One region of the Acidovorax sp. LjRoot117 genome, then DNA from elsewhere that is predicted to be linked to it. Evidence: predicted binding sites of a transcription regulator. Region 1 holds the regulator's gene; the other holds the start of a gene.
The links. Region 1 encodes FNR, which switches genes on or off when oxygen is low (the NO sensors DNR and NnrR bind a similar motif). Its sites were predicted from a motif close to TTGATNNNNATCAA; they were not measured.
Positions count from the first base shown of each region.

Region 2: ACSQ3D_RS07115 (OmpW/AlkL family protein) is a predicted target of FNR. The motif match lies at 1,639-1,652, and genes of this name have one in related genera.

Region 1 is NZ_CAXUPO020000002.1:141,664-145,393, forward strand. It holds gene ccoG (cytochrome c oxidase accessory protein CcoG) at 1-180, shown strand, start outside; gene ACSQ3D_RS06055 (FixH family protein) at 221-541, shown strand; gene ACSQ3D_RS06060 (hypothetical protein) at 651-941, shown strand; gene fnr (fumarate/nitrate reduction transcriptional regulator Fnr) at 1,042-1,764, opposite strand; gene hemN (oxygen-independent coproporphyrinogen III oxidase) at 1,947-3,329, shown strand; gene ACSQ3D_RS06075 (sulfite exporter TauE/SafE family protein) at 3,382-3,730, shown strand, end outside.
Region 2 is NZ_CAXUPO020000002.1:379,330-383,059, forward strand. It holds gene ACSQ3D_RS07105 (class I SAM-dependent methyltransferase) at 1-268, opposite strand, end outside; gene ACSQ3D_RS07110 (DUF808 domain-containing protein) at 587-1,576, shown strand; gene ACSQ3D_RS07115 (OmpW/AlkL family protein) at 1,756-2,346, shown strand; gene ACSQ3D_RS07120 (DUF1272 domain-containing protein) at 2,544-2,792, opposite strand; gene ACSQ3D_RS07125 (metal-dependent hydrolase) at 2,981-3,730, opposite strand, start outside.

The DNA of each region.
Region 1 (3,730 bases):
GAAGTGGCCTCGGAGGCCGAGGTGGACATCGGTGCCGCGGAATCCCGCTGGGTGGCGGTGCGGCTGCAGATTCCGTACGGATCGGCCGCGCCGGGCTCGCACGCGGTGCAGTTTGACGTGCAGGCGGTGGACCGAGCCGCCCATGTGACCGAGAAATCCGTTTTCCTGGTGCCGCGCTGAGGCGCTGCACCGCCCGAGAAGATTTGCAAGGAGTACTGACATGCCATCGAATCCCGCCATCGGCCGCAACGGCCCAGCCATCTCTGCCAGTTCCACAGGTCCGGGCGCCGCGCCCGCCGCCGCCCCGTGGTGGAAGTTCGGCCACGTCTGGCTGGTCATCGCCGGGCCCGCCATCGTGATCGTGGCCGGCTTCGTCACGCTGTGGCTGGCCATCTCGCGCCCCGACCCGGTGGTGGCGGAGGACTACTACCGCCAGGGTATCGAGATCAACAAGACGCTGGAAAACCCATCCAAGAGCCTGGCGCCCGCGGTCAAGGGCCGCAACCACGCCGCCACGCCGGTGCAGGACCAGCCGCGTTGAGTCGCCCACCGGCTGACCGGCTGCGACGACGACAACAACAACACCGGCGAGCACCGGCGGCCCCTGCGGTACCGCCGTGCCCGCTCGCCCCGCGAAGGAGACTGCAAGTATGTGGACGCAACGCCTGATGTGGATTGCCTGGCCCGCCTTTTTGATGGCCGGCGTGATGGAGATGCTGGTCTTTGCCCTGGTCGATCCGCACGACCTGCACTGGTTCGGCCAGCCCCTGGCACTGTCGCGCGAGGGGGTCTATACCCTCGCGTTCTTCGCGTTCTGGGCCGTCACGATGGCATCGAGCGCGCTGACCACGCTGCTGGCGATGTCGCCGTTCGAGCTGAACCGCTGCCCCGTGCCGCCGGGGGAGCGCCCTGACGATTGCCGCAAGACATCGTGCTCCTGATGTGCCGAGGTGTGCCGAGCCAGCGTGTGGTGAAAACGGCGTTTTGAAAACGACAGCGCCGGCTCGAAGCCGGCGCCGAAGTCCTGGCCTGTGGTGGTGCTCAGTGGCAGGCTTGCTGGCTGTTCACGATGCGCTTGAGTGCGTCGGTATCGAGGATGCGCACATGGCGCTGCTTGACCTCGACGATGCCTTCTTCGACGAACTTGGAGAACGTGCGGCTCACGGTCTCGAGCTTGAGGCCCAGGTAGCTGCCGATCTCTTCGCGCGTCATCCGTAGCACCAGCTCGGACTGCGAGAAGCCCCGTGCGTGCAGGCGCTGCACCAGGTTCAGCAGGAATGCGGCCAGCCGCTCTTCGGCGCGCATGCTGCCCAACAGCAGCATCACGCCATGCTCGCGCACGATCTCGCGGCTCATGATCTTGTGCACGTGGTGCTGCAGCGCCGTGACCTCGCGCGAGAGTTCTTCGATGCGGTCGAATGGCATCACGCAGACTTCGGCGTCTTCCAGCGCCACGGCATCGCAGGTGTGCTGGTCGTTCACGATGCCGTCGAGGCCGATGATCTCCCCGGCCATCTGGAAACCGGTGACCTGGTCGCGGCCGTCTTCGGTCGCCACGCAGGTCTTGAAGAAGCCGGTGCGGATGGCATACAGCGAGGTGAAGGTCTCGCCGTTGCGGAACAGCGTGGTGCCGCGCTTGACCTTGCGGCGGGTGGCCACGACCTCGTCGATGCGCTGCAACTGCTCATCGCTCAGGCCGACAGGCATGCACAGCTCCCGCAGATTGCAGTTGGAGCAGGCGACTTTCATGGTGAGCGGGTTCATAGGTACAGCTGGTTGGGGTTCGGGCGTTGCACCCCGTGGTGGCGAGGCTTCGCTGCGGACCGGGGGTGGGCGACTGACATGCATCAAATTGTCGCTGGTCGGCTGGTGACATCACTTGACGTAGATCAAGGACGCGAGGAACAGCTTACGGCACAGTGGCAACGTACGCAAGGATGCTTCCAATGACTGCTGTTTCGCCCGAGCTGCTGCGCCGCTTCGATGTGCCAGGGCCCCGCTATACCTCCTACCCCACGGCCGACCGCTTCGTCGAGGCCTTCGGGCAGGACGACTACGTGCTTGCGCTGGAGCAGCGCCGCGCGGGCACCGGGGCCAAGGCGCTGCCGCTGTCCCTGTACGTGCACATTCCGTTTTGCGAATCGCTGTGCTACTACTGTGCGTGCAACAAGATCATCACCAAGCACCATGACCGCGCCGATGTCTACCTGCGCTACCTGAGCCGCGAGATCGACCTGCACACCGCCCACTGCGGTACCGGGCAGGTGGTGAGCCAGCTGCACCTGGGCGGGGGTTCGCCCACGTTCCTGTCCGACGACGGGCTGCGCGAGCTCATGGCCATGCTCAAGCGCAGCTTCACGCTCGCGCCGGGCGGCGAGTACTCGATCGAGGTGGACCCGCGCACGGTGGATGCCAGTCGCCTGGCGGTGCTGGCCGAGCTGGGCTTCAACCGGCTGAGCTTCGGCGTGCAGGACTTCGACCCCGAGGTGCAGAAGGCCGTGCACCGCATCCAGCCCGCGGAGCAGGTGTTCTCGCTGGTGGAGTCGGCGCGCGCGCTGGGCTTCGAGTCGATCAACGTCGACCTCATCTACGGCCTGCCGCGCCAGACGCCCGAGTCGTTCGACCGCACGCTGGCCCAGGTGGTGCAACTGCGGCCCGACCGCATTGCGCTGTATGCCTACGCGCACCTGCCCGAGCGCTTCAAGCCGCAGCGCCGCATCGTCCCGGCCGAGCTGCCCATGGGCGGGGCCAAGGTGTCGATGCTGTCGCGCTCGCTCGATGCCTTCATGGCCGCAGGCTACGTGTACGTGGGCATGGACCACTTTGCGCTGCCCGACGACGCGCTGGCCGTGGCCAAGCGCCAGGGCCGGCTGCACCGCAACTTCCAGGGCTACAGCACCCAGCCCGACTGCGACCTCATTGGCCTCGGGGTATCCGCCATCGGCCGGGTGGGTGCCACCTACAGCCAGAACGCGAAGACCCTGGACGAGTACTACGACTTCTTGAACCAGGGCCGGCTGCCCGTGGTGCGCGGCCTGGCGCTGACGCGCGACGACCTGGTGCGCCGCGCCGTGATCATGGCGCTGATGTGCCAGGGCGAGCTGCTGTTCGAGCCGCTGGAGCAGGCGTGGCTCGTCGACTTTCGGCGTTACTTCGCGGCCGAGATCGAACAGTTGGAGGAGATGGCGGACCAGGGGCTGGTGCAGATCCGCCAGGACGGCATCGCGGTGACCGCCATGGGCTGGTTCTTCGTGCGCGGCATCGCGATGGTGTTCGACCGCTATCTGCAGGCCGACCGCAACCGGGCGCGGTTCTCGCGCATCATCTGATGCCCGGCCTCACCGCCCGCGCCCACGGGGTGCCTTCAGGCGCTTGCCCACCATGCTGCTCACGGTAGCTTCGACCGCTCTGCTCATGGGCCTTGCCGGCGGGTCCCATTGCCTGGCCATGTGTGCGGCGCCCTGTGGGGCGCTGGTGGGGCAGGGGGGCGGGCCTGCGGCGGGTGCCGTGGCGCAGCCGGTGCGGTGGTTGCCGCGCGGCGGCGTGGTGCAGCGCACGGCGGCGTTTCACGCGGGCCGGCTGGCGGGCTATGCCCTGGCAGGCGCCCTCGCGGCCCTGGCCATGGACAGCCTGGCATGGCTGACCCAGCACACCATGGCGCTGCGCCCCGCCTGGACCCTGGCGCATGTGGCGGTGATGGCCTGGGGCCTGATGCTCATGGTGCAGGCAC
Region 2 (3,730 bases), 240 kb from region 1:
GGCACACCAGGCTGGCCAGGCCCAGGCCGCAGCCGATCTCCAGCACGCGCTCTCCGGCCCGCAGAGGCCGGGTGGCCATGCGTTGCGCCAGCTGCGCGCCCGAAGGCCACAGCAGGCCGAACAGCGGCCAGGCGGCCGATGAGATGCCCAGGGCCTCGGCGGCGCCCTCGGGGTCGCTGAATTGCTGCTTGTCCAGCAGTGAACGGATGACCAGGTCGGCAGCGCCGGCGATGGCGATGTCCTCCTGCTTGGTGAGATAGCCTGGCATGGCGGGGTGCGAAGCCCGTCCAAGCACGGGCTTGCAGGGACCCCCAGAGTTGGTGGGTGAAGCCGCGAGTATGCGCCTTGCCGCGAAGTGCCTGGCAGCAAAGCCCCCCGCCGCTTTGCCGGGCGGGCTTTGCGCGTGCAGGTACCGGCCCGTGCCTGCCAGCCCTGCAACATCGCGATGGCCTGCACCGCGTTGCTATAGTGCAGCCCACAGCGGTGGGGCCGCACACCCGTGCCCGGGGCCGCGCATGCGGCCACCGTGGTGCCGCGCGATCCGCCGGACAGCCCCACCCACAACCATTTTCTTCAAGGATTCCCCATGGCTTCTGGCAGCTTGCTGGCCCTGCTCGACGATATCGCCACCATCCTCGACGATGTGGCACTGATGACCAAGGTCGCAGCCAAGAAGAGCGCGGCCATGGCCGACGACGTGTCGGTCATGACCAAGGTGGCCGCGCAGAAGACGGCCGGTGTGCTGGGGGATGACCTGGCGCTCAACGCCCAGCAGGTCACCGGCGTGCGTGCCGAGCGCGAGATCCCCGTGGTCTGGGCAGTGGCCAAGGGGTCGATGATCAACAAGGTCATCCTGGTGCCCGCCGCACTGCTGATCAGCGCCTTTGCGCCCTGGGCGGTGACGCCGCTTCTGATGGTGGGCGGCGCCTTCCTGTGCTTCGAGGGTTTCGAGAAAGTGGCGCACAAGCTGCTGCACGCACCCCATGAAGACGCGGCCGAACGCGAGAGCCATGCCCAGGCCAATGCCAATCCGGCGGTGGACCTGGTGGCTTTCGAGAAGGACAAGGTCAAGGGCGCGGTGCGCACCGACTTCATCCTGTCGGCAGAAATCATCGCCATCACGCTGGGCACCGTGGCGAACGCGCCGTTCTCGCAACAGGTGGCGGTGCTGTCCGGCATCGCCGTCATCATGACCATCGGGGTGTACGGGCTGGTGGCCGGCATCGTCAAGCTCGACGACCTGGGCCTGTGGCTCAGCCGCAAGGCCAGCAGCGCGGCGCAGGCCGTGGGCAACGGCATTTTGCGCGCCGCGCCGTGGCTGATGAAGGGCCTGTCCATCGCGGGCACGGCGGCCATGTTCCTGGTGGGTGGCGGCATCCTGGTGCACGGCGTGCCTGCGCTTCATCACGCCGTAGAGGGCACGGGCGCGGCAGCGGCGCAGTGGCCGGTGGGCGGCCTGTGGGCCGTGCTGGTGCCCAACCTGCTGAACGCGGTGGTCGGCATCATCGCCGGGGGGCTGGTGCTGGCCGCGGTGACGCTGGTCAAGCGCGTGCGGGGCAAGTCGGCGGCGCATTGAGTGCGAGCAGGGCAGCCCCTGGCAGTGTGGCAAGGCCTGCAGGTGCAGGCCTTTGTTCTTTCTTGATGTATGTCTAAGGGCGGGTGAGCGGGCCTTGAGATAGGGCAAGGCCGGCGGGCGGCCGCAGCAGTTCAATGGATGCACGGGGGTCGTCCCCGTCCAACCGATGTGAACTGAACATGAAAAAGAACCTGCTGGCTGTCGTTGCCCTGTGTGTCCTGTCCTCTGGCGCTGCCATGGCGCAACAGGCCGAAGGGCCGTGGATGGTGCGTGCCCGCGCCGTGCACCTGGACAGCGCCAACAAGGACAGCACGCCCCTGGGCCTTGCCATCAACGACAAGACGATTCCTGAAGTCGACGTCACCTACTTCTTCAACCCGAACATCGCGGCCGAGCTGATCCTGACCGTGCCGCAGAAACACACGCTCAGCGCCGGTGGCACCGCCATCGGCTCGCTCAAGCACCTGCCGCCTACGCTGCTGGTGCAGTACCACTTCAACGCGCCCGGCTTCAAGCCCTATGTGGGCGCGGGCGTGAACTACACGCGCTTCTCCGGCGTGCGCCTGCCGGCGGGCGTGGACATCGACCGCAACAGCTTCGGCCCCGCGCTGCAGGTGGGTGTGGACATTCCGCTGGCCAAGAACCTGTATCTGAACTTTGACGTGAAGAAGGTGTTCATCAAGACCGATGTGTCGGCGGGCGGCGCCAAGCTGGGCACCTTCAAGGCTGACCCCGTGCTGGTGGGCGTGGGCCTGGGCTGGAGGTTCTAGAGGGCTCCCCCTGAGGCGCTGCGCGCCTTCGTGGCAGTGCCTCCTGCGGACCGGCAAAGCCGGATCCACGGTGGTGCTGGCCTGGGCAGCGCCGCTTTGGATCCGGCGCAGCGGGAGACAGCGGGCTTGCCTGCCTTGATCAGCAAACCGTGCGTCCCGATCTGGCTATCTGCACCAGCGTCGCGAACGCGCGAGTGTCATGCCAGCAGTCCGCAGCCCACCGGCTTGAGCACGCGTTCGGTGGATGCCGGGTACTTGGCCAGCTTGGACGCGGGCCTGCGCGGGCGTTGCACCAGGTCGCCGCCGCAGTTGGGGCAGATGTGGTCAAGCCGTGTGCTCGCGCAGCCTCTGCAGAACGTGCATTCGAAGGTGCAGATACGGGCGTCGGTGGAGTCGGGCGGCAAATCTTTGTTGCAGCATTCGCAGTTGGGGCGCAGCTTGAGCATGGGTGTCCTTGGGTGGTTGTGAAGAGGAAGATGGGGGCACTGGCGTTGCCAAGCGTATGCCAAGCCGTCGCTGCAGGGCAAGGTGCCGGTGGGGCGCGCACACGCAGTACAGCCCACTGGGCCAGCGCGCCAGCGCGCGGCTCTATCCTTTGTCAGTGGCTCCACACCGCAGCAACGCAGCTACGCAGCTACGGCGTGCGGCCTTGCGGAGGCGCTGGCGCGGCCAGCACCACGTCGGCACCCCACATGCGCTTCCACAGCCAGGGCAGGGCGGTGGCCAGGTCGGGGCGCTGCATCTGCAGCGTGGCGGCGCGCTGGCCGGCGGCCATCTCTGCGGGCGTGCCCAGGTTGAAGTGAAAGCTGTACGTGGGCTCGTTGCCCATGCGCAGGTCGGTGATGAAGACGTCGCCCCCGGCCGCTTCGCTCATCTTGAAGAAACCGTGGCTGAACCGGGCCACGCGGTCCACCAGGGGGTGGTCACGGTAGCGTGCATACAGATCGGCGCCCCGCACGTGGGTGGTCCACCGCACGGGGCGGTCGCCGTCCAGCAGCGAGTAGTAGCCCTCGTAGTAGTGCGTGGGTGTGACGGCCACGGCGCGCCACAGCACGGTGTTGAAGGGGGCCGGCGTGACCAGCAGCTGCTCCGGCGTGAGGTGCGGCACCGGCGCGGACGCCAGCACCTGGCGGGTGGCGATCTGCTGTGCGGCCACGCCCCAGGCCAGGTACGCCGTGCTCACCACCAGCGCGGCGCGTGCCCAGGCTATGCCGCGCCCCTGGCGCATCGCCAGCGCCAGCAGCACGCCCAGCAGCAGCGGCAGGGTGTACAGCGGGTCGATGATGAACACGCTGCCCACGGCATACGGCGTGTCGGTGAAGGGCCGCAGCAGCTGCGTGCCGTACACCGTCATCCAGTCCAGCAGCGGGTGGGTGATGAGGGC